Regions from separate parts of the Bradyrhizobium sp. CCGB01 genome, predicted to be linked through region 1. Evidence: predicted binding sites of a transcription regulator. Region 1 holds the regulator's gene; each other region holds the start of a gene.
What was found. Region 1 encodes LexA, which represses DNA repair genes until DNA is damaged. Its sites were predicted from a motif close to TGTTCNNNNTGTGTTCNG; they were not measured.
Positions count from the first base shown of each region.

Region 2: NLM25_RS03435 (helicase-related protein) is a predicted target of LexA. The motif match lies at 2,759-2,776, and genes of this name have one in related genera.
Region 3: NLM25_RS01770 (YifB family Mg chelatase-like AAA ATPase) is a predicted target of LexA. The motif match lies at 1,472-1,489, and genes of this name have one in related genera.

Region 1 covers NZ_JANADK010000001.1:5,390,185-5,398,150, reverse strand. Annotated here, with positions in the region: partial or broken gene NLM25_RS24910 (ComEC/Rec2 family competence protein) at 1-636, shown strand, start outside; gene NLM25_RS24905 (GAF domain-containing protein) at 646-1,587, opposite strand; gene NLM25_RS24900 (hypothetical protein) at 1,810-2,241, opposite strand; gene NLM25_RS24895 (hypothetical protein) at 2,433-2,633, opposite strand; gene lexA (transcriptional repressor LexA) at 2,844-3,545, opposite strand; gene glp (gephyrin-like molybdotransferase Glp) at 3,722-4,933, opposite strand; gene NLM25_RS24880 (hypothetical protein) at 5,159-5,353, opposite strand; gene NLM25_RS24875 (HAD family phosphatase) at 5,519-6,145, opposite strand; gene NLM25_RS24870 (alpha-hydroxy acid oxidase) at 6,159-7,292, opposite strand; gene NLM25_RS24865 (S41 family peptidase) at 7,600-7,966, shown strand, end outside.
Region 2 covers NZ_JANADK010000001.1:785,908-793,873, forward strand. Annotated here, with positions in the region: gene NLM25_RS03420 (hypothetical protein) at 1-402, opposite strand, end outside; gene rpmB (50S ribosomal protein L28) at 680-985, opposite strand; gene NLM25_RS03430 (DUF3108 domain-containing protein) at 1,591-2,376, shown strand; gene NLM25_RS03435 (helicase-related protein) at 3,054-6,422, shown strand; gene NLM25_RS03440 (S4 domain-containing protein) at 6,448-6,705, shown strand; gene fdxA (ferredoxin FdxA) at 6,838-7,176, shown strand; gene NLM25_RS03450 (CarD family transcriptional regulator) at 7,523-7,966, shown strand, end outside.
Region 3 covers NZ_JANADK010000001.1:385,072-393,037, forward strand. Annotated here, with positions in the region: gene NLM25_RS01770 (YifB family Mg chelatase-like AAA ATPase) at 1-1,413, opposite strand, end outside; gene NLM25_RS01775 (PilZ domain-containing protein) at 1,639-1,884, shown strand; gene NLM25_RS01780 (tetratricopeptide repeat protein) at 1,964-2,737, shown strand; gene NLM25_RS01785 (AAA family ATPase) at 2,753-4,042, opposite strand; gene NLM25_RS01790 (CpaD family pilus assembly protein) at 4,039-4,773, opposite strand; gene NLM25_RS01795 (type II and III secretion system protein family protein) at 4,825-6,342, opposite strand; gene cpaB (Flp pilus assembly protein CpaB) at 6,356-7,171, opposite strand; gene gshB (glutathione synthase) at 7,616-7,966, opposite strand, start outside.

The DNA of each region.
Region 1 (7,966 bases):
AGTTTGGGGATCATCGTGATGGGCCTGTTGCGCACGCCGTTGCGCTGGGCCGGCGCGGTGGCACTGATCGCCGCGATCCTCTGGGGACTGTCCGCGCGGCAGCCCGATATCCTGATCGCCGGTGACGGCCAGAGTGTCGCGGTGCGGGGCAGGGACGGACATCTGCATCTGATCAGGTCGAGCAAGGACAGTTTTCTCCTGAAGGAGTGGCTCGCCGCCGACGCCGATCCGCGCGACGCCGGCAGTGCCTCGCTGGCCGCCGGCGTGTCGTGCGACGAGGCCGGCTGCGTGACGCCGCTCGCCGACGGGCGCCTCGTCGCGCTGTCCTCGCGCATCGACGCGCTGGCCGATGATTGCAGCCGCGCCGCGCTGGTGGTGACGGCGCGGCCCGCGCCGCCGGATTGCGCGGCGATGGTCGTCGACCGTCAGCGTCTCGCAAGGCAGGGCGCGCTGGCGCTGACCCGAAGCGGCGACGGCTTTGCGGTCCAGGCGGCTAAGGCGAGGGGGACGGACCGTCCGTGGTCGCCGGCTGCCGCCGGCGAGGGCGATTTCGACGGAAGCCTTGCGCCGAAGACGGCCGCGCCCCGCGGCCGGGACGCGACGCCATCGGAGGCCGACTTGCAGGCCGAGGATTGAGCGGACGCGTTACAGATACCAGGCCAGCACGGCGTCGAGCCTGGCGTTGCCGATAACCGGCAGGACGACCATCCGGCTCAGCCCAGAGGCGCGGGCCTGCAAGGCCGCGACCGAGACATCATGCGCAAGATCGTCGTTGAGCGCGGGCATGCCGGTGGTCCAGGCCCCGCCGATGCTGCCTTCGCCTCTGGCGATGGATTTCGTCGCATAGAGGGCGGCAAGGTCAGTCTGCGCGCTGCAGTCGCCGGCGCGGAAGACCAGCGCCGAACGGGCCTCGTCCGGGACCCAGATCTCGAAGCGTCGCGCAATCGGGGTTGCCTGCGCGGAGAGGAACGTCAGGACCCAGGTCTGATCGGTGCCGGTCCGGTAGGGAATGCCGACGCCGAGATTGATCCCGACCTTGGCGGCGTCCTCCCAGCGCAGAAAACTCCTGGCGTCGTGCAGGTCCTTGATGATCAGCGGCAGGCCGGCCTTCCAGGTGCGGCCGGGCAGGCCGAAGCCACGCGGAAATCTGGTGTGGCGGGAGTTGAATTCGAACATGTCGGCGGTGCCGTAATAGCCGTCGACGAGTCCCATCTCGTGGGAGATTTCGGCATCGTTGTGCCAGAGCTCGATCGCGCCGACATGGACCTCGTCGTCGCCGCAGAACAGCACCATGACGGCTTGCAGGAATTCGCCGGAAAACACCGGGACCGCCACGCCGCAGGTGAGCCCGGCCGCGATGGCCTGATCGGTCCGCTTGAAATAGGAGTTGGCGAATTTGGTGAGGATCACGGGGTGGCCGCTGGCCCAGGCCTTGCCCGGAAGCCCCTCGTCATATCCGAAGTGCAGACCTTCGCTCACGGCCTTGAACGCGGACAGGCCTTCGCCGTAGAGGCCGCCGCCGAATTCCAGCCGCATGCGCGTGCGGTCGGGTACCCAGAGTTCAACGACGCGAATGAAGGTCTTCATCGAACGTGTCCGCCGTCTCAAGCCGCACCAAGCATCGGCCATTTGGCTGCGGAACGGACGTTCAAAATTCAGGCAGGACAGCGCAAACTTCGTGCGGTGGGAGGCGGAGCGGCTTGGTCCGTCCAATGGAGCTTCGCGGGATGCAAGCGATACCATCTCGCCGGCCTCGGCCGGCGATGGCAATTTCAATCCTGGCCCGACCCGCCGGCCGGGATGGCTGTGTCAGCCGATCGGCAGGCGGGTGATGGTCGGCCGGCTTTCGGCGATCTGCGGCTTGTGCTCACGCTCGCCGACCGGCTGGGTCACCGGCAGTTGCAGCACTGTCGCGCGTTGGCCTTCGACGAGCTGCGTCACCAACACGTATTTGCCGTCGGGGAATTCGATCGCATCATGATGGCGATCGGGAATGTGCGGATCGATCTTACCGAACTTGCCGACGCGCGAGTTGACGGTCCGCGTCCAGATCCAGCGATTGTCGTAGCGGACGTTGTCGGCGAAGGCGAGCTCCGTTCCCGGCAGCAGGCAGACCGCGACGGTCGGATCGGCCGCGGAGGCAAAACCGCGCGTCGAGGTGCCGCGGAAGGTTGTCGTGACGACCGTCTCGCCGACTTCAGCAGGACGCGACGCGACGGCATGCAGGCTGTAGTCACACATCGGGTGCTCCTCTTGCAGGGATAGCGACCCACGTCTCTTCTCGAGGCGCAGGCCTCTATCAGAGTGGAAGCATGTTAGCGTCTGCCCGGTTGTAGGCAAATCTGCGGCTCGCCGCCGCAGGCCGCGATCACATTATCTTTTCCGGCTCCATGAGGAACAAAGCCTGCTCCCGCGCATTCCGGATGCGCGTGTCAGCGCCCTGCCGGCGCCGACCAGCCGGAATACGGCCAGTCCGGCCGCGACGGTTGCGCGACGGCGTTGCGGGCATTCCGGACTTGCTTACCCACAGCGGCGTCCTTGCGGACATGGTGTTGCGATTGCGCGGCGAAGGCCTGCGACGCTGATGCTGCGATCAGCGCCGCGGCGACTGTGCCCAGAATGATCTTGCGCATGACTTCTCCTCGAACCCAGAGGGCGCGCGAAGCAATGCTGCTTCGTGCGGCGTGCCGAGGATGTAGCGCCGGAGGAGGGGCCGGATAATCTGCGCGAAACCAGAAAGACTATCCAGCGGAAGCGGACAATCGTCCGCTCCAATGCCGGATCGGCGATGCCGATCGAAAAGCGCGAGAGGCGCCAAATCACCGATAGCAGGACGTCCGGTCTCAGTACTTCCGGTACAGCCCGATCAGCTTGCCTTGGATCTTCACCCGGTTGGGCGGCAGGATGCGGACCTCATAGGCTGCATTGGCGGGCTCGAGCGCGATGGAGGCGCCGCGGCGGCGGAAGCGCTTCAGGGTCGCTTCCTCGTCGTCGATCAGCGCCACCACGATGTCGCCGGTATCGGCGCTCTCGTTGCGCTGGATCAGCGCCATGTCGCCGTCGAGAATGCCGGCCTCGACCATCGAATCGCCGCGCACTTCGAGCGCGTAATGCTCGCCCGAGCCGAGCATGTCGGGCGGTACGCTGATGGTGTGGCTGCGGGTCTGCAGGGCCTCGATCGGCGTGCCGGCCGCGATGCGGCCCATCACGGGCACTGCAACGGGGCGCTCGCCGTCGTCCGCCGGCGGGCTGGAAGTCGTGCGCAGCTTGCCGAGATTGCCTTCGATGACGCTCGGCGTGAAGCCGCGGCGGCTGCCGGCGGCGGCCTGAAGCTCGGGCAGCTTGATCACCTCGATGGCGCGGGCGCGGTTGGGCAGGCGCCGGATGAAGCCGCGCTCCTCGAGCGCGGTGATCAGGCGGTGGATACCCGACTTCGAGCGCAGGTCGAGCGCGTCCTTCATCTCGTCGAAGGAGGGCGGCACGCCGCTTTCCTTCAGTCGCTCGCTGATGAACCGCAGGAGCTCGTATTGTTTGCGCGTTAACATCTCGACCAAAATCCCCCGGTTGATGTCGTTCGATTCCGAGACGCTGAATTCAGCGATAAGCCGCTGCATGCTCGAAACAAATCATGAACGGACACTATATGTTCGATACATGTTCCGCAACTGCTTAATTTACCGTGAACGCCACAAACTTCGCGGAACGCTCGCGAACGAAGCGGTCAGACGGGCAGCCGCAGCACCTCGCAAGGCGTGCCGGCTTCGGCCTTCGGCGCGAACGGCGGGCGCACGAGAAGTGCCTGTGCCGCAGCGAGATTCGCAAGCAGCGAGGAATCCTGATGGTTGACGGGAACGGCGGTGAGCGTGCCGTCGTCGCGCAGCTCCAGGCGCGCGCGCAGATAATCCTCGCGCTGGTCGTTGGCGCCGACGTCGCGGCCGAGCACCGCGCGTTCGCGGCGATGATGAATCGCCGAACGGCCCGCGAGCGCGCGAATCAGCGGCACCATGAACAGGAATCCGCAAACGTAGGATGACACGGGATTGCCGGGCAGGCCGATCACACGCATCGCGCCGAGCCGCCCGTTCATCATCGGTTTGCCCGGCCGCATCGCGATCTTCCAGAACGCCATCGAGATGCCTTCGTCCCGCAGCGCCTGCTGGACCAGATCGTGGTCGCCGACCGAGGCGCCGCCGGTCGTGATCAGGATGTCGGCGCCGCTCTCGCGGGCGCGGCGGATGCCGGCCGTGGTGGCCACCAGCGTGTCGGCGGCGATACCGAGGTCGATGGTGTCGGCGCCCTCGCTGCGGGCGAGCGCGTGCAGGGCATAGCCGTTGGAATAGACGATCTGGCCGTGGCCGGGCGTCGTGCCCGGCATCACGAGTTCGTCGCCGGTGGCGAGGATCGCAACCTTCGGGCGGCGGCGGACGGGCAGTCGAGGATGATTCATCCCGGCAGCGAGTGCCAGATCGCGCTCGGTCAGCCGGGTGCCCTCGCGCAGCAGCACGTCGCCTTCCGAAAAGTCGACGCCGGCGGGGCGGATGTGCCGTCCGGTAACGGCCGCTTCCGTGATCGTGATGCGCTTGCCATCCGCAACCGTGTCCTCCTGAATCACGACCGCGTCCGCGCCATCGGGAACGACGCCGCCGGTGAAGATCCGCACCGCTTCGCCGGCGCCCACCGTTCCCGCAAACGGCCGGCCCGCCGCGACCTCGCCGATCACGGTGAGCGCGGCATCGATCTTCGCCGCATCGGCCGCCCGCACTGCATAGCCGTCCATTGCCGACATCGCCTGGGGTGGCTGGGTCCGCCGCGCCGCGACGTCGCGGGCGAGCACGCGGTGGAAGGCTGCGTCGAGCGCGATCATCTCTTCAGGCAGCGGCTCTGCACCCGCCAGCACCGCGGCAAGCGCGTCAGAAACCGGCATCAGGGCCACGGGTGAAAACTCCAGCTGGGCCCGTTCGGGCAAATCGGCGGCGAGAGTCTTAGCCGAGCGCGCGCGCGGAGGCAAAGCACGGCCGCACAGGATGATTTATCCTGCGTCATCCGCTCTGATGGGCAGACGTCAAGTCCGCCGCGGCATGATCCGGAAGGCAAGACAGACCGGTATGAGGATGGCCATGGCGAGGACGAGAATGACGAGAGCCACGGCCAGCATCGGTCAGGTCCCCGGCTGCTTGTACGGACTGACGTCCGGCGCCGCGGAGCCCTGATCCTTGTCAGGCAACGGGTCGGCCTGGGATTTCAGGTCGGCGGCCTTGCTGATCAGCTTGGCGGAAAGCTCAGAATCCGATGTGGTCCTGGCGAATTTCATCAGCAGAGAGGCCTGCTTGGTGAGGTAGGTTTTGCCCAACACGACGATAAGTCCGATGTAGAATTCCCAACGGAGTCATGAGTCCTGAGGCAGGCGTTCGTTCCGGGAACTCTGTATAAAAATGTACAAAGGGCTTCGGTTCCTCGCCCCGGGCAAAATAGGCTCCGGATACGGCCGGTTCGCGGCCTGTAGCCTGCCGGCCCGGGATCAGATTCCGAGCGCCTTGAGGGCGTCCCCGACGTCGCGGGGCGTGGTCACGTGCACCGCGGTCAGCCCGCTGGACCGCGCTCCCTCGATGTTCTCGGCAAGATCGTCGAAGAACACGATACGGTTCGCCGGCACGCCGATCGCGGCCACGACATGGTCGAAGGCCTCCACATCCGGTTTGCGCAGGCCGATGCTGGACGACAGGTACAGCTCGCGGAAATGGCCGAGCAGGCCGGCATATTCCTTCGAGAAATGGTCGACATGCGGCCGGTTGGTGTTGGAGAAGGCGTAGACCGGCATCTGCTTTGCCGCACGCGGCAGCAACTCGGCGATGTCGGGCATCTCGCCGGCGAAGATCGCGTTCCACCCCTCCAGGAATTGTGCGTCCGAAATGCCGATCCCGAGCGAGACGCGCAGCGAGTCAAAATAGGCCTCGTCGCTGATCTTGCCGACCTCGTGCAGCCGGTAGGCTTCGCTGTCCCGCACATAGCGCGCGACGATGGCTTCGGGCTTGCAGCCGGCATGTCCCGCCCAGCAGGCGATCGCCTTGGAGAAATCGATGTCGAGCACCACGCGCCCGAGATCGAACAAGAGCGCATCAGCGCTGCCGGGGGAGAGCGAGCTCATTGCATCCTTTCACTCAGTATCGATACGGGTCGTGGTCGAACAGCGGGAACGCGCTGAAGACGCTCGGCGCATTGGTCGCGGTCGCCTGGTGCAGGCAGGACTTGTTGACCTCGGCGAAGGAGGTCGCGCCCAGAAGGCCGAGGCAGCGTAGTACCTCGTCCTCCAGGAGCTCCAGCATCCGCGTCACCCCGGCTTCGCCGGCCGCCGCCAGCGCCCAGCATTGCAGCCGGCCGATGCCGACCATGTCCGCGCCCGCCGCGATCGCCTTGACGATGTCGGTGCCGCGGCAGAAGCCGCCATCGACCATGATCTTGGCGCGGCCCTTCACGGCGTCGACGATCTCGGGCAGCACATGCATGGCGCCGCGGCCGTGATCGAGCTGGCGGCCGCCATGGTTGGAGACGTAGATCCACTCGACGCCGTGATCGACCGCGATCTGGGCGTCCTCGGCGGTGGCGATGCCCTTCAGGATGAGCGGGATCTTGAACGTGTCCTTGACCATCTTCACGGTCCGCCACTCAAGGCCCTTCTGGTAGTCGCCGCCGGTGGCGCGCAGGCGGCTCTCGCGAACATAGCGCTTGGCAATGTCACGTTCGCGACGGCTGTAATGGGCGGTGTCGACGGTCAGGCAGAAGGCGGCGTAGGCGTTCTTCTCGCTCCTCGCGACGACATCGGCGACGAAGTCGTCGTCACCGCGCACATAAAGTTGATAGAGCCGCAGCGCATCAGGGGCGGCCTTGGCGGTCTTCTCCAGGCCGGGCTCGGACACCGAGCTCAGCATGTGCGCCGCACCGAAAGTGCCGCACGCGCGGGCGACGCTCGCCGCACCATCCGGATCGAAGATCTCCAGTGCACCGACAGGGGCCAGCACCACCGGTAGCCGCATCCTGCGCCCGAACAGTTCGACCGAGCCGTCGACCTCGCGGACGTCGCGCAGCACGCGCGGCCGGAAAGCGATCTCGTCCAGCGCCATGCGGTTGCGGCGCATCGTTGTCTCGGTCTCGGCGGCGCCGACGATATAGTCCCAGGCGTTCTGGTTCAGGTTGATGCGCGCCTTCCGGATGAATTCGTGCAGGTTCTGGAACGGCTCGTTGCTGGCGCCGAGTTCGACGTTCCTTTCCGGCCGGATGCGGGGCGCGTCATTCATTGTTGTCCTCCCGAGAATTTGAAGTCTTGTTGTCATCGCCTATCGCGTCCGGCCCTCCAAAACCATCCTAAAATCGCATAGCTGCGAGGCGTAGGCCGGCCGGCCGATTCCCGCCTTGCGCGAAACGGTTTCGGAACGTTGCCAAAAGTTTAGGCCAGAGCGAAGGGATTTCTACAGTGTACCGGCCAGCGCGGCGTCCCGGCCTTGAAGAAACCTGAATGGTATTGTGAACAGCGGGCTGGATCGCCATTTGCATGGCGCTTCCCAAGCCCAAAGCAAAGCTCCGAGCAAGAAGGCCAGCCTATCCATGCGGAAAAACCTGCTGTTCCCCCTGGGCGCGCTCACGGGAGCGTGTCTGACCCTTCTGGTAGCGAGCCCGCACGGCGGAGTATGGGCGGCACGGGCGGCGGCGCGCGCGGATGATGCCTATTCCCGGCTCAATTTGTTCGGCGAAGTGTTCGAGCGGGTGAAGGCGAGCTATGTCGAGAAACCCGACAATTCCAAGCTGATCGAGGGCGCGATCACCGGCATGGTGACCTCGCTCGATCCGCATTCACGCTACATGAACGACAAGGCCTGGACCGAGATGCAGGAGACCACCTCCGGCGAGTTCGGCGGGCTCGGCATCGAGGTCACGATGGAGGAGGGCCTGGTGAAGGTCGTCTCGCCGATCG
Region 2 (7,966 bases), 4.6 Mb from region 1:
TTTAAATTCCGGCCATACCTCGCCGGTGATCGTTTGGCGTGGATTGCTCGTTGCCTTATCCTCGAAGATCACTGCTGTCGAAACACGGCCGGTAGTCTGATCGATTTCGAGCTGCAAGCCGTCGAATCCCTTGTGGGCGAGGATCATGTGCGGCGCCCTTGTGAGCGATGATGGGCTCGCCTGCGTAGCTACGAGCCATGACATCGTTTGAAATATCCAGCCATCGCGGTGCCATGTCTCTTTCCCCTCAGGCACCGTCAGTAGTTTGATCGCAGCTGCTTGCGCGGCTTTCGTGCTTGGTGGGGGAGAGTTATTTAGACCGGCAAGGATCTTGGCGACGTGGCGAGACTGACCAAGAGCAACACGAGCAATACGTTCGGCGAGCTCGGTTTCGTCCTGCACTGCCCAGGAACATCCTCGACAGAGGCTTCCATCAAGAAAATTCGTGAGCACAATTGTCATTCAAACGAGAGAATATCTTTGGATGCAAATGGTAGTTGCAGGCAACCTTATACTCGTTTCCCTCGTTGCTCGACCGAAAAGACAGGATATCCAAACGATCTTGTGCTCAAAAAACAAAAACGGCCGGATCTTCCGATCCGGCCGTCAACGCAAAACTTGACTGGCTAAGCCTACGCCACGCGACGCAACCTAGCCCCCGCGCGATTTCAAAATTGGATTAGCTGGCCTTCTTGACCGGCGCGTCGCCGACCTTCTTCTGGATGGCTCGCTTCAGCTCGAGGGCGCGCGGCGACAGCAAGTCGGCCTTGGCCTTGAGCAGGAAGGCATCGAGGCCGCCATTGTGGTCGACGCTCTTGACCGCGTTGGTCGAGACGCGCAGGCGCACGTTGCGCTCCAGGGCTTCGCTCATGAACGTCACGTTGACGAGGTTCGGCAGGAAGCGGCGCTTGGTCTTGATGTTGGAGTGGCTGACCTTGTGGCCGACGAGGGGGCCCTTGGCCGTCAGTTCGCAGCGGCGAGACATCTCTAAAATCCTTGTCCTGTCCCCCAACGGGTTGCGGCCGCCATTCTGGGCGCCACGGGGGCTAATTCTCTGTCCTTGCAGGGAGCGGGCGGACGTATAGGGGGGAAGGGGCGGGTAGTCAAGGTTTTGGGCAGGTTTCTTGCCCCACGGCAGGTGTCATCGCCCGGCTCGCCGCCTTCGCCGAAGCTTCGGCGGCCGAGCGCCCCCGTGGGCCCGGCGTAGCCTTGGCGGAGCCGGGACCGGGCGATCCAGTACGCCGAGGCGCCTGCGATGACCAGAGGGGCCGCGGCGTACTGGATGCCCCGGTCAAGCCGGGGCATGACGGCGGAGGAGGCGGAGGGAGGTGCGCTCTCCTGACCCATCCCGATCACAAAAACGGCAATGATTAGCGCGCCTTACCATCACATAAAGGGCGTATTCGCACACGAATAGTCCGGTGGAGTTCCGCAAAGCTCACGCCCGGACTCATTGTTTGACCCAGTTTTTGGCTTAAGTAACAACCGTTCGCGCCCCGATTGGATTGTTTCGTGCTCACATCTTTTCGACATCTGCCCCGGCGGCACTCCGCCGGCCGGCTGGCCTTCGCGGCCCTTTGCGGGCTGGTCATGGCCTGGGGGGCGGATCCCGTGGCGGCGCAGGGCAAGCTCGAGGCGCAGTATGAGGCGACGCTGGCCGGCATTCCCGTCGGCAAGGGCGCCTGGAACATCGACATCGGCGACGACGTGTTCGCGGCCGCGGCCTCAGGCGGCACCACGGGGCTGCTGAAATCGTTCGCGGGCGGGTCCGGCACCGGCGCCTCGCAGGGGCGCGTCGTCAACGGCGCGCTGGTCGCGACCGGCTACCAGGCCTCCACCACCACCTCGAAGAAGACCGAAGAGATCCGCATCACGCTCGACAAGGGCAATGTGAAGGAGTTCGGCATCGTGCCGGAGCCGCCGGTCGATGCCGACCGCATCGTCGTCACCGACGCGCATCGCCGCGGCGTCTGGGATCCGATGACGGCCTCGCTGCTGCGCGTGCCCGGCACAGGCGATCCCGTGACGCCGGATGCCTGCCACAACGCCGCCCCGGTGTTCGACGGCCGCATGCGCTACGACCTCAAGCTCGATTTCAAGCGCATGGAGACGGTGAAGGCGGAGAAGGGGTACAAGGGCCCGGTCGTGGTCTGCTCGCTCTATTTCGTGCCTGTGGCCGGCTACATCCCCGACCGCCCCGTGATCAAATACCTCGCCGCCCAGCGCAACATCGAGATCGCGTTCGCCCCCGTGGCCGGCACCCGCATCCTGGTTCCGTTCTGGCTGAAAGTGCCGACGCCCTTGGGGCCGGCGATGCTGGAAGCGACCAGCTTCATCACCTCCCCCCAGCCGCCGCGGGTCGCGAAGACGCAGTAAAGCCCTGCGGCCGTAGCCCGGATGAGCGAAGCGATATCCGGGACTGCGACCGCGAGAGAAGCCCCGCATGTCGCTTCGCTCATGAGGGCTACGACCCGCCTCAAAGGCCGAAAAATAAGTCAAGCAAATTCAATAACTTGCCTACTGTGCATGGGGTTGTTTTCACGAATATGAGTTTGGGGGTCGGGGACCGGGAATCCATTTGACTCCACCCCGATTCTGATTCGACTCCGCGCCGTCCCCAATTTTAAGGAACCGGTCATCGAAACGCCGCTTGTGCGGCAGGGCAAAACTCCATCTAGTGCACAAATAATACGAGCCCCGCGACATGTTGCGTGAACGGAACGGGACTCAACGGGGAGTCAGCGATTCGGCCGCGATTCGTTCTAGAGTCGTTCCGAAGCTTAAGGCCAACGGGAAAAGCGTCGCAAAGTGAGACAGTTGCGCGAGGTTTGGGGGACGTGCTCCCACCCACTCGGTGTGCCCCTCACCCTGAGGAGGCCGCATCAGCGGCCGTCTCGAAGGGCGAGGGGCTTGGCTTGCTCGGCTGCACCAGCCGGGCCTTCATCCTTCGAGACGCGCTGACGCGCTCCTCAGGATGAGGAGCAGATCCAGCCCCCGCAACGCCCCAGACAGCACTGACATTCGCCCAAATCGCCACTACCTAATCCCCAGACATGGCCTTCTCTTCCTCCCCCTTCGCTTCCGAGCGCGCGCCTGGCGCTGGCGTCACTGCGGTGCTCGGGCCGACCAACACCGGCAAGACCCATCTCGCCATCGAGCGGATGCTGGCGCATCCCTCGGGGATGATCGGGCTGCCGCTGCGGCTGCTCGCGCGCGAGGTCTACAACAAGATCGCCGCGCGGGTCGGCAGCGAAGCCGTCGCGCTCGTGACCGGCGAGGAGAAGATCAAGCCGAAATCGCCGCGCTACTGGGTCTCCACCGTCGAGGCGATGCCGCGCGACCTCGACGTCTCGTTCCTGGCCGTCGACGAGGTCCAGATCGCATCTGATCTGGAGCGCGGCCACGTCTTCACCGATCGCATCCTCAACCGCCGCGGCCGCGACGAGACGCTGCTCTTGGGCGCCGCCACGATGCGCCCGATCATCGAGCGGCTCTTGCCCGGCGTGTCCATGATCACGCGGCCGCGCCTGTCGCAGCTGGAATTTGCCGGCGATCGCAAGATCACGCGCCAGCCGCGCCGCACCGCCATCGTCGCCTTCTCCGCCGACGAGGTCTACGCCATCGCCGAGCTGATCCGCCGCCAGCATGGCGGCGCCGCCGTGGTGCTGGGATCGCTGTCGCCGCGCACACGGAACGCGCAGGTCGAGATGTTCCAGAACGGCGATGTCGATTACCTCGTCGCCACCGACGCCGTCGGCATGGGCCTCAATCTCGACGTCGACCATGTCGCCTTTGCCTCCGACCGCAAGTTCGACGGCTACCAGTTCCGCCGCCTGACGCCGTCCGAGTTCGCGCAGATCGCCGGCCGCGCCGGCCGCGCCACGCGCAACGGCACCTTCGGGACGACGGGCCGCTGCGCGCCGTTCGAGCCCGAGCTGGTCAACGCGCTCCAGAACCACACCTTCGACCCCGTGAAGATGCTGCAATGGCGCAATTCGAAGCTGGATTTCTCCTCGCTCGGCGCGCTCCAGGTGTCCCTGAACCTCGCCCCCGGCCATGAGGCGCTGACGCGCGCGCCGATCGCCGAGGACATGCGCGTGCTCGACCACGCCGCCCGCGACGTCGAGGTGCGCGACGTCGCGCATGGCAAGGCGGCGGTGGAGCGCCTCTGGGAGGCCTGCCAGGTCCCGGATTACCGAAAGCTGTCGCCGGCCGCCCATGCCGAGCTCGTCACCACGCTCTACGGCTTCCTGATGCAGAAGGGATGCATTCCCGATGCCTGGTTTGCCGCCCAGGTCGACCAGGCCGACCGCATCGACGGCGACATCGACACGCTGTCGGCCCGGATCGCGCAGATCCGCACCTGGACCTTCGTCGCCAACCGCCCGGACTGGCTGAAAGACCCCGAACGCTGGCAGGGGATCGCGCGGGAGGTCGAAAATAAATTATCGGATGCGCTCCACGAACGCTTGACTGAGCGTTTCGTTGATCGCCGGACCAGTGTATTGATGCGCCGCCTGCGGGAGAACACGAGCTTGAATACGGAAATCGGCAAGACCGGCGAAGTCATCGTCGAAGGCCATGTCATCGGCCGCCTCGACGGCTTCACCTTTGCACCGGATGCGGCGGAAGCCGGCTCCGACGCGAAAGCCTTGCAGGCTGCAGCGCAAGCGGTGCTCGCCGGCGAGATCAACGCGCGCGCCGAGAAACTGGGCAATGCGCCGGACGATCAGTTCGTGCTGACCTCGGAGGGCACCATCCGCTGGACCGGCGACGCCGTGGCGCGCCTGTCTGCCGCGGAGGACGCGCTGCATCCGCGCATCCGCATCATCTCGGACGAGCGCCTGACAGGTAGCCCCCGTGAGAAGGTGCAGGCCCGGCTCGAGCTCTGGCTCAAGACGCATATCGAGAGGCTGCTCGGGCCGATGTTCGAGCTGTCGAAGGCCGAGGACGTCACCGGCATTGCCCGCGGCATCGCCTATCAGCTCGTCGAGGCGCTGGGCGTGCTCGAGCGTCCGAAGATCGCCAACGAGCTGAAGGATCTCGACCAGCCCTCGCGCGCGGTCCTGCGCAAATACGGCGTCCGCTTCGGTGCCTATCACATCTATTTCCCCGGCCTGTTGAAGCCCGCCGGGCGTGCGCTGGCCGCGCTGCTGTGGGCGCTGAAGCAGGACAATGTCGATCTGTCGTCGCTGTCGGGCGCGCAGCATCTGGCCTCTTCGGGCCGCACCTCGTTCCCGGTCGACAAGCAGCTGCCGCGCGATGCCTATCGCGTGCTCGGCTACAAGCAGGCCGGCGAGCGCGCCGTGCGCGTCGATATTCTGGAGCGCCTGGCCGACCTGATCCGGCCGGCGCTGGCCTGGCGCGAGAACTCGCCCGGCGAGAAGCCTGCCGGCGCGTTCGATGGCCGCAGTTTTGTGGTGACGCAGGCGATGACCTCGCTCACCGGCTCGGCCGGCGAAGATTTTGCCTCGGTGCTGCGCGCGCTCGGCTATCGCATGGACAAGCGTCCGCCGCTGCCGGTGAAGCCCGCGGCGCCTGCCGCTGCCGAGACGCCGGCTGCTGAAGTTTCTTCTGAGACGCCTGCGGCCGAGGAGGCCGCTGCCTCTGCAGAGACGGCCATCGAAGCCGCCGGCGAGCCTGTGACCGTCGAAGATGCGCCCGGCATGGAGCAGCACGACGAGGGAGCGCAGGAAGAGCCGGCGCTCGAAGCGTCTCCTGAAGCGCCCGTCACGCCGGAAGATGCCCCCGGCATCGCGCCGCCGGCGGAAGAGCCTGCTGCGCCCGTCGAGGCTGCCGAGGCCGCGCCCGCCGAGGCCGCCGCGACGGAAGCCGCCGCATCGCCCGATGCCGCCGCGCCCGAGACTGCCGCTGCGCCGGCCGAGCCCGAGCTCGTCGAGGTCTGGCGTCCCGGTGGCCGTCACGAGGACCGCAAGCCGCGCCACGAGCGTCATCGTCATCAGCGTCACCACGGCCAGCGCCCGCAGGCCGGTGCCGAAGCCGCCGCCGCGCCCGCGGAAGGCGAAGCAGCGCAGGCCGCCGATGGCGAGAAGCGCGGCGAGCGCCATCGTCATGGCGGCGGTCGCAGAGATGGTGGCAGAGACTTCCGCAAGCCGCGCGAAGGTGGCGAGGGCGGCGAGCGTCGCGACGACAGGAACCGCAGTTTTCAGGGCAAGGATCGCGACAACAAGGATCGCGATCGCAACCGCGACAACAAGGGCAAGTTCGGCGGTGATCGCGACAAGGGCCGCGACAATCGTGGCCGCGACCGCGACAAGGGCCGTGACCGCCAGGGCGGGCCGTCGCTGCGTCCCTACGCATCGAGCGCGAACCCGCGCGAGCGTGATCGCCCCGCCGATCCGAACTCGCCCTTCGCTAAGCTCGCCGCGCTGAAAGAGCAGCTGTCCGGCCGCAAGGAGTGATCCCACGACCACCGAGCGGCAGCGCATCGACAAATGGCTCTGGCACGCGCGGGTGGTGAAGGCGCGTACCTCCGCGGCCGAGCTCGTCGTCACCGGCCACGTCCGCGTCAACGGTGAGCGCGAAAAGTCGCCGGGCCATGCGATCAAGATCGGTGACGTCATCACCATCGCGCTCGATCGCACCGTGCGGGTGCTGAAAGTCACCGCCTTCAACGAGCGCCGCGGCGACGCCGCCTCGGCCCGCGTGCTCTACGAGGAAATGAATGAAGCGAAGCGCAATTAATTGCGCATTGAATTCATTTCTTGGTCGATCAAACACATAAAGCCGTCATGATCGGCCGTTCCCGACCTTGCGGCGCCGGGCCATCCGCGCTACGCAAGCCGCGACTTTTAAAAGAGCTTTTCGGAGCGTTGGATGACTTACGTCGTCACTGAAAACTGCATCAAGTGCAAGTACACCGACTGCGTCGAGGTCTGCCCGGTCGACTGTTTCTACGAGGGCGACAACATGCTCGTCATCCATCCTGACGAATGCATCGACTGCGGCGTGTGCGAGCCGGAATGCCCCGCCGACGCCATCAAGCCGGACACGGAACCGGGCCTCGAAAAGTGGCTCCAGGTCAACGCTGACTACGCCAAGAGCTGGCCGAACATCACGCAGAAGAAAGAATCACCCCCGGACGCGAAGGAATTCGACGGTCAGGAAGGCAAGTTCGAGAAATATTTTTCTCCGAACCCCGGCTCCGGTGACTAAATTCCGGCGCAAACTTAACCCTAATACCTTCGTCAACGCCGAAAACCAGCCCTCAAGACCCCTAAATCATTGATTTTTGCGGGAAATGTGCTATATTGGGCACATTAAGCTGAACCCAGTCAGCCCAGTTGGCCCCGTTGGGTTCCCGTGAAACCAAATGTCGAAACAGGGGCGTGGCAGTTTCCGCGCGCAGGCTGTGTCACAGAAAACGCGTAAAAAGAGTACTTCAGCGAGGGCTTCCCATAAGGAGGCCAAAAAAGTCGCCGCGGCCAGCCGTAGCGCATCCAAGGGTCGGACCGCGACGAAGGCGCCGGCTGCAAAGTCCTCGAAGAACAAAAGAAGCGCAATGCCTAACAAGACTGCCAAACCGGCCGCGAAAGCGACCGTTGCCAAGCCTGCTGCTGCCAAGGCTCCTGCTGCCAAGCCCGCCGCGCCGAAGGCCCCTGTTGCTGCTGCTCCTGCCAAGGCTCCTGTGGTTGCCAAGCCGGCTGTGAAGGCCGCTGCGCCTGCGCCGAAGGTCGAGGAAAAGAAGGTCGTGACCCAGCGCCAGGGCTTCAAGGCCAACGAATTCGTCGTCTATCCCGCTCACGGCGTTGGCCAGATCCTGGCCATCGAGGAGCAGGAGATCGCCGGTGCGAAGCTCGAGCTGTTCGTCATCAACTTCATCAAGGACAAGATGACGCTGCGCGTGCCGACCGCCAAGGTCGCCAACGTCGGCATGCGCAAGCTGTCCGAGCCCGCGCTGGTGAAGAAGGCGCTGGAGACGCTGAAGGGCCGCGCCCGCGTCAAG
Region 3 (7,966 bases), 5.0 Mb from region 1:
ATAGCCGCGCGCCGACAGGCGCATGGTCTCCGCGGCATCGCGCAGCAATTTCTGGCCCTGCGCATCCGGCCTTGCGATCTCTTCCAACACCGAGGCCGGCGCCTCGGCATTGGTGCGGACATGCGGCAGGCCCGCATCCGCGTAACGCGCGAGCTGGATGTCGCGCGCCGCCGCCACGCGCGCGGCGACTTCGGCCGAGCCCTCGGCTGGCGGCGGCAGGATCAGGTCGGCCGCGGTCACCGCGGGCACCTCGATGCGCAAATCGATGCGGTCCATCAGCGGACCGGAGATGCGCGCCTGGTAATCGCCGGTGCAGCGGTCGATGCGGCCGCGCTTGCAGGCATAGCCCGGCTCGAACGCATTGCCGCAGCGGCAGGGATTCATCGCCGCGACCAGCATGAAGCGCGCAGGATATGTCACGCGATGATTGGCGCGGGAGACGGAGACCTCGCCGTTCTCCAGCGGCTGGCGCAGCGAATCCAGCACGCGCGGATCGAATTCCGGCAGCTCGTCGAGAAACAGCACACCCTGATGCGCGAGCGAGATCTCGCCGGGCTTGGCGCGCATGCCGCCGCCGGTGAGCGCGGCCATGCTCGCAGAGTGATGCGGCGAGCGGAACGGCCGTCGCGCGGTCAGCGCACCGCCCTCGATCTCGCCGGCCACGGAGGCGATCATCGAGACTTCGAGCAGTTCGCCGGGCGACAGCGGCGGCAGGATCGAGGGCAGGCGCGCCGCCAGCATCGACTTGCCGGCACCGGGCGCACCGATCATCAGCAGATGATGTCCGCCGGCGGCTGCGATCTCCAGCGCGCGCTTGGCGCTTTCCTGGCCCTTGATGTCGCGCAGATCGAGCGGGGAGGTGACCGTCTCGTGCACTTTCGGCGTGGGCCGCGACAGCACCTGTGTGCCCTTGAAATGGTTGGCGATCTGGATCAGCGAAGTTGCGGCAATGATCTGGATGTCCGGGCTCGCCCACGCGGCTTCCGAGCCGCAGGCCGCCGGACAGATCAAGCCTTCCTCGCGCACATTGGCGCCGATCGCGGCGGGCAAGACGCCGGCCACCGGCGCGATCGAGCCGTCGAGACCGAGCTCGCCGAGAACAGTAAAACCGGTCAGCGCATCCGGCGGAATCGCGCCGATCGCTGCCATCAGCCCGAGCGCGATCGGCAGGTCGTAGTGGCTGCCCTCCTTCGGGAGGTCGGCGGGCGCGAGATTGACGATGATCCGCCGCGCCGGCAGCGCCAGCCCCGAGGCGATCAGCGCCGAGCGGACGCGTTCCCGGGCCTCCGACACCGCCTTGTCCGGCAGGCCGACGATGGCAAAGGCCGGCAGGCCCGGCGCGACCTGCACCTGCACGTCGACCGAGCGGGCCTCGATCCCCTCAAAGGCGACGGTAGAAACCCGCTGAACCATGCCCGAACCAGCCTGCCCTCTTGTGCAATTAGGGGTAGCAGAGCGTGGCCTTTTCTGCAAGAACAATACGGGAACGATTCAAGGGCCCGGAAATCCCTAACCAGTCGTAAACATCACGCAGACACTACGCCTCGAATGCGAGCGGCTCTCATCAGCACATCCCAACGAATGTTCGCTACTCCTAGGGTGCGGGATGGGCCGTGGTCTAACGGGTGAACAATTCAAATGCTTGCAAATCGCCGGAGAAGCGAACGTCGGGTGTGCAGCCGGCTCGCCAAGATTCACTTTGGCGCGGGATCGCTGCCGCGGGACTGCACGATCACGGATATCTCGGATGGCGGCGTGAAAGTCGTGGCGGAGTTTCTGGAAGTGCCGCCGCAATTCACCATCATCTTCGCGCCCGATTATTCCCGCCAATGCCGCCTGCGCTGGCGCATCGGCTGCGAATTCGGCGCCGAGTTCACCGACTAAGGTCGTCGCGGCCGCGTCCTTAACGGGACTTTAGCGTTAATCGGTAAGCATCTCTGATCAATCGCCGAGTGATCAGAGTATGCCCAAGCGTTCGTCCCTTGCCTCTCCCCCGGCGAGATATCTGTTCTCCGCGCTTCTGGTGCTCGCCCTCGGCGGCTGCCAGACCACGAGTCTGGAGGACGTCACCGGCGCCCTGGGCGGCAAGCCGGAAACTGCCGCCACGGCCGACCCCAAGCCGGACATGGACGCCCTTCGCGAGCGCTATCGCGCCAAGCCGAGCGATCCCAACGTTGCCCTCGAATACGGCAAGGCGCTGCGCGAGACCGGCCAGCGCGCCCAGGCCGTCGCGGTGATGGAGCAGGCCGTGCTCAATCATCCCAGCAACAAGGCGCTGCTTGCCGGCTATGGCCGCGCGCTCGCCGACAGCGGCAATTTCCAGCAGGCCTTCGATGTGCTCAGCCGCGCGCATACGCCTGAAGATCCGGACTGGCGCATTCTGTCGGCGCAAGGCGCAGCGCTCGACCAGCTCGGCCGCAACGAAGAGGCGCAGCAATATTATGCGACCGCGCTGAAGATCGTGCCCGAGGAGCCGCAGGTTTTGTCCAATCTCGGCCTGTCCTACATGCTCCAGAACAATCTGCCGCGGGCCGAGGAAACGCTGCGCCGCGCCAATGCGCGAAATCCCGCCGATGCCCGCGTGCGCGCCAATCTCGCGCTCGTCGTAGGATTGCAAGGCAAGCAGGCCGAGGCCGAAACCATCGTGAAGGGTGACCTGCCGCCGGATCAGGCCGCGGCGAAGGTCACGGCGCTGCGGCAGTTGCTGGCGAAGAAGCAGCAACGGGCGGACAGATAGTCCGCCCTGTATTTTCTAGGACGCCTTGCGATGCGGGGCCGACCCGCGGCTTGACCTGCCCTTGAGCTTCCTGAGCAGCGGTCCGAGCAGCGAGCGCTTCGGCTTCTTCACCTCGCCGCGACCGGCGAGGCGGTTCGCCATGTTCTGGAACAGCAGCGTGGTGCGGTGGCTCTTGGAGACCTCCGCGATCATCTGGCCGTTATTGGCCGCGGTCGAGAACAGTTTCGAATCGAACGGGATCACCGCGATCGGCTGGCTCTCCATGGTCTTGGCGAACGCCTTGACCTCGATCTCCGCCCGCTTGTGCATGCCGACCTGGTTGATGCAGTACAGCGGGGGCCGGTCGTTCGGTCGTGCCGCCTTGAGCACGCTGAGCATGTTCTTGGTGTTGCGCAAATTGGCCAGATCGGGCTCGGCCACGATCACGATGTCGTCGGCGTTCACGAGCGCGCGGCGCGTCCAGCCCGACCATTGGTGGGGAACGTCGAGCACGATGCAGGGCGTGGACATGCGCAGCGTGTCGAAGATCGCGTCGAAAGCTTCGGCGCCGAAATCGTAGACGCGGTCAAGGGTGGCAGGCGCGGCGAGGAGGCTGAGGCGCTCGGTGCACTTGGCGAGCAGGCGCTCCATCAGCGCCGTGTCAGGCCGGTCTTGCGACAGCACCGCGTTGGCGATGCCCTGTGCCGGATCCTGGTTGTAGTCGAGGCCCGCGGTGCCGAAGGCAAGGTCGAGATCGATCACGACGGAATCGAGCGCGAGGTCGCGCGCGATGGTCCAGGCCACGTTGTGTGCGACCGTGGACGCGCCGACGCCGCCCTTGGCGCCGACCACCGCGATGACGCGGCCGGTGATGATGGCTTCCGACGCCGAGAACAGGCTGCAGATCGAGCGCACCACGTCGAGGGTCTCGACCGGTCCCATCACGTAGTCGTTGACGCCGCGGCGCACCAGCTCGCGATAGGGCGCGGTGTCGTTGGGGTTGCCGATCACGACCACGCGGGTGCCGGGATCGCAGACGCCGGCGAGATCGTCGAGGCCTTCGAGGATATCGCGTGTGCCGTCGGATTCGATCACGATGACGTTCGGCGTCGGCATCGTCTCATAGACTTCGATCGCCGCGGCAAGGCCGCCGCCCTTGGCGGTGAGATGTGCCTTGGCGAGACGGCGGTCTTCGCCGGCCGCCATCATGGCGGTGAGCGTCTGCTCGGTCTCGCAAAAGGCCTGCACCGAAATGCGAGGAACCGGTGCAATATGTTCCTCGGGGTGCCGCGGATCGTCCGCTTCTTCGTCGTGGATGCCTGTCATCTGCCGGTGTCGCTGAGTTTGGCCTTGTCGGCCTCGGGATAGGGGGTCGCGGTCGTCGAGCCCTTGCGGTAGCGCTCGAAGGCGATGTCGCGACGTGCGGTATAGACCGGCGTCTCGGCGCGCGGCTGCTCGAGGTCGGCCGGGTTGTCGATCATTGCCGCGAGGTTGCGCTGAGTGGCGCAGCCCAGGTTGAAGTACGGCCTGTTCTCGTTGTAGCCGGGGTCGAGGATCGACGGGCCGACGTCTTCCGGCCAGAGCCCGCAGGGGCCGGCGACCGCGGCGATCCTGGAATAGCTCAGGCGGATGGTCGGCAGCAGGCCGGGATCCTCGGGGCGATACGGATGCTGGACGATGGCGCGCGACGGCACGCCGCCGGATGCGAGCACCGAACGGATTTCACGATAGGTCGCCGCCGCGGCGCGCGAATTCGCACTGTCGACCGGCACGTCGACGATGACGGAACCGGTGCCTTCGCTCACCCAGTCCCGGGCGATGCCCGCGACGTCCGCGTGCTGCGCGGCGGAGAGGCCGCCTCTGGCCTTGCCGACGAAGATCACGATCGACTTCTTGGCTTCCTGCACCGCGATCGGGTGGCGCTGGCGATAGTCGGTCGGCACCGTCTGGGTGACGATCTCACCGGTGGTGTTGCAGGCGCCGAGCATGACGGAGAGCCCCGTCATCGCGAGCGCGATCCGCAGGTTGCGACGTCGATCGGCGATCGTCTTCGTCATCGCTTTGTCCCCTCTTGCCCCGTTTCTTGCCCGGTCCCCAAACCGTTCGTCTCAGTCGATGATGAAGCCGAAATCGGCGCGATTGCCGTCGATCGGATCGACGCGGCGCGCGATGCCATAGAGGCGGTTCATGCGGCCGAGCAGCGCCGTCTGGGCGTCCGACGCCGGCGCGAAGCCGTCGTCGGGCCGCGACAATTCCTTCTGGGCGACCGCGCGCACCACATAGGGCGTCACGATCACCATCAGCTCGGTCTCGTTGTTGACGAAGTCCTGGCTGCGGAACAGCGCGCCGATGATCGGCACCTGGTCGACGCCGGGTAGGCCGTTGATCGCCTGCTTGGTCTGCTGCTGGATCAGGCCGGCCATCGCCATTGAGCCGCCGGAGGGAATCTCCAGCGTGGTTTCGGCGCGGCGGGTCTGGATCGACGGGATGGTGATCGAGCTGGTCGAGGTCGAGGACACCGCCTGGGTCACGGAGATGGCGTTCTGGTTCGACAGCTCCGAAACCTCGGTCATCACCCGCAGGCTGATGCGGCCTTCGCTGAGCACGACCGGGGTGAAGTTCAGGGAGATGCCGAACTTCTTGTAGGTGATCTGGGTGGTACAGACGTGGGTGACCGGATCGCAGGAATAGCCTGCGGGGATCGGAAATTCGCCACCGGCGATGAAGGTCGCCGATTCACCCGAGATCGCCGTCAGGCTCGGTTCGGCCAGGGTCCGCATCACACCGGCGCTTTCCATCGCGCGCATCGTGGCGTTGACGGTGGCCACGCCCTTGGCGAGGCCGCTGACCCCAAGCCCGTTGCTGCTGACGAGCGGTCCGCCGCTGACCGAGAACGGGTTGGAATTGTTGAAGTTCACGACCGCGGTGCCGGCATTCAGGCTGGCGCTGAGGTCGACGCCCAGCTGCTTGACGATGTCGCGGCGGACTTCGCCGACGACGACCTTGAGCATCACCTGGTCGCGGCCGCGCACGACGATGTTGTTGACGACCTTGTCGGAGCCGCCGACCAGCTTCGCGGCGACGTCGCCGGCCTGCTGGGCCTCGATCGGGCTCGACACCGAGCCGGTCAGCATCACGCTTTCGCCGACGCCTTCGATCTGCACGCCCGGCAGCGACTGGCGTAGCGCCGTACGCATGCCGTTGAGGTCGCGCTTCACCGCGATGTCGTAGGAGGCGACCTGCTGGCCGTCGGCGGTGAAGAACACGACATTGGTCTGGCCGACCTGGCCGCCGATGATATAGGCGCGCTGCGACGAGCGGATCACAGCATTGGCGATCTTGGGATCGGCCACCAGCACATCCTTGACCTCGCGCGGCAGGTCGATGACGACCGATTTGCCGACGCCGAGCGACAGCGAGCGTGTTCGCGCCGGAGCGACGGTCGCAACCGGCGACACGCCGAGATCCGGTGCCTGCATCGGCGCCTGGTCTCCGACCGGCGCGTCCGCGGCGCTGCTCCAGCCAGGAGCTGCGACCAGCCCCAGCATCAGCATCGCCCCCGTCCAGAACGAGCGTGCGCGCTTCCCCCGAATGCGCATGCCCGTCCGATCATCCCCGTAGTTCATGGTATCCCCATCATCACTTCTGTGACGTCAGTTGCCGTGCCTGCACCCCGTAACGGATTACGTTCACGCCGCCCGGACGCTTGTTCGCCTGGTCGTCGGGCGTGCCGTCGACGGCGTTGGCATCGGCGATGCTGCGCAGCGCGAGCGTCAGCGTGCCGCCCTGGCGCGAGGCCGACAGCGTCGCGACCTGCTCCGGCTTGAGCTCGAGTGTGACGGTCTTGCCGAGCACGGCGTTCTGGCCGTCTTTTTCTTTCGGCGCCTGGTCGATCGCGAGCACACGGATGTTGCTCAGGATGACCTCGGACAGGATCAGGTCGTTGCCGCCGGTCGCGCCGTTGGCGCCGTCGGGATTCTTCAGGCGCCGCGTCAGGACGATGTCGACGCGGTCGTTCGGCAGGATGAAGCCGCCGGCGCCGGTCTCGGCTGAAATCTCGGTGGAGACGGCTCGCATGCCGGAGGGCAGGATCGCGGCCATGAAGCCCGAGCCCTCGGCTCTCACCAGCTTCTGCTCGCGGATCGGCTCGCCCTGCATCAACGGCACGCGCGCGATCGAGCCTGCGATCTGGGTCTGGGCTTCGGGCCTGCTGTCGCGGCGGATGAAAGCGCTGCTCGCGGTCGCCGCCGGCCAGGACTGCCATTGCAGATCCTCGGGCTTGACGGCCTGGCCGAGCTGGATGTCGTTCTTCGCGATCAGGACCTCGACCGTCGGCAGCTTTTCGGCGACGGGAAGGGCGGGCGCGGGCTTGTTGTCGAAGCCGCTCGCCAGATACGCAGCGACGCCGCCGGCGCCCAGCGCGATGACGAGAACGACAATGCGTGCGGTGTTCATACGCTTCTACTCTTACGCAGGGCACTCGAACCGCACGTGGCGGGTTCCCCGGCGTCGATGAGTAGGGAGTAAAAGTATAAGGGGTGTTGCGAGGCCGAGTGTGATGGCCCGTGACGACGCGCGTTCTGGGCAGATGGTGAACGTCGCGTTATCCGGTCGGCCAATGGCCCCGTAGAATCACGCGTGGTCGCTCGTTCGTTCGCATGACGCGCGCGGCGTCATGGTGAATGGGTGGTTAGTGATGCGCGATCGCGGTGAGACGGAAACAAAGCAACACATAACCGATGTCGTCCCTGCGAACGCAGGGACCCATAACCCCAGGGAGAAATTTGGCGAAGACCCGTTGTTCGGTACTCCGACCGTTCGCAATCGATGGATTCCGCGGTATGGGTCCCCGCGTTCGCGGGGACGACGTTGGAGAGACAGCGTGCGTAACGACAGCTGCTACTTCTTCCGCTTCTGCTCGATCACGTCCCAGAGCTTCGCCGCAACGTCAGGGCCGCCGAGCCGCGCGATGGCGCGGATGCCCGTCGGCGAGGTCACGTTGATCTCGGTGAGATTGCCGTTGATGACGTCGATGCCGACGAACAGCAGGCCACGCTCGCGTAGCGCCGGTCCGACGGTCGCGCAGATCTCGCGCTCGCGTGGCGTGAGCTCGGTCTCCTGCGCGGCGCCGCCGCGGACCATGTTGGAGCGGAGGTCGTCGGCGGCCGGCACGCGGTTCACCGCGCCGGCGAACTCGCCGTTGACGAGGATGATGCGCTTGTCCCCGTGCTTCACCTCGGGGATGAACTG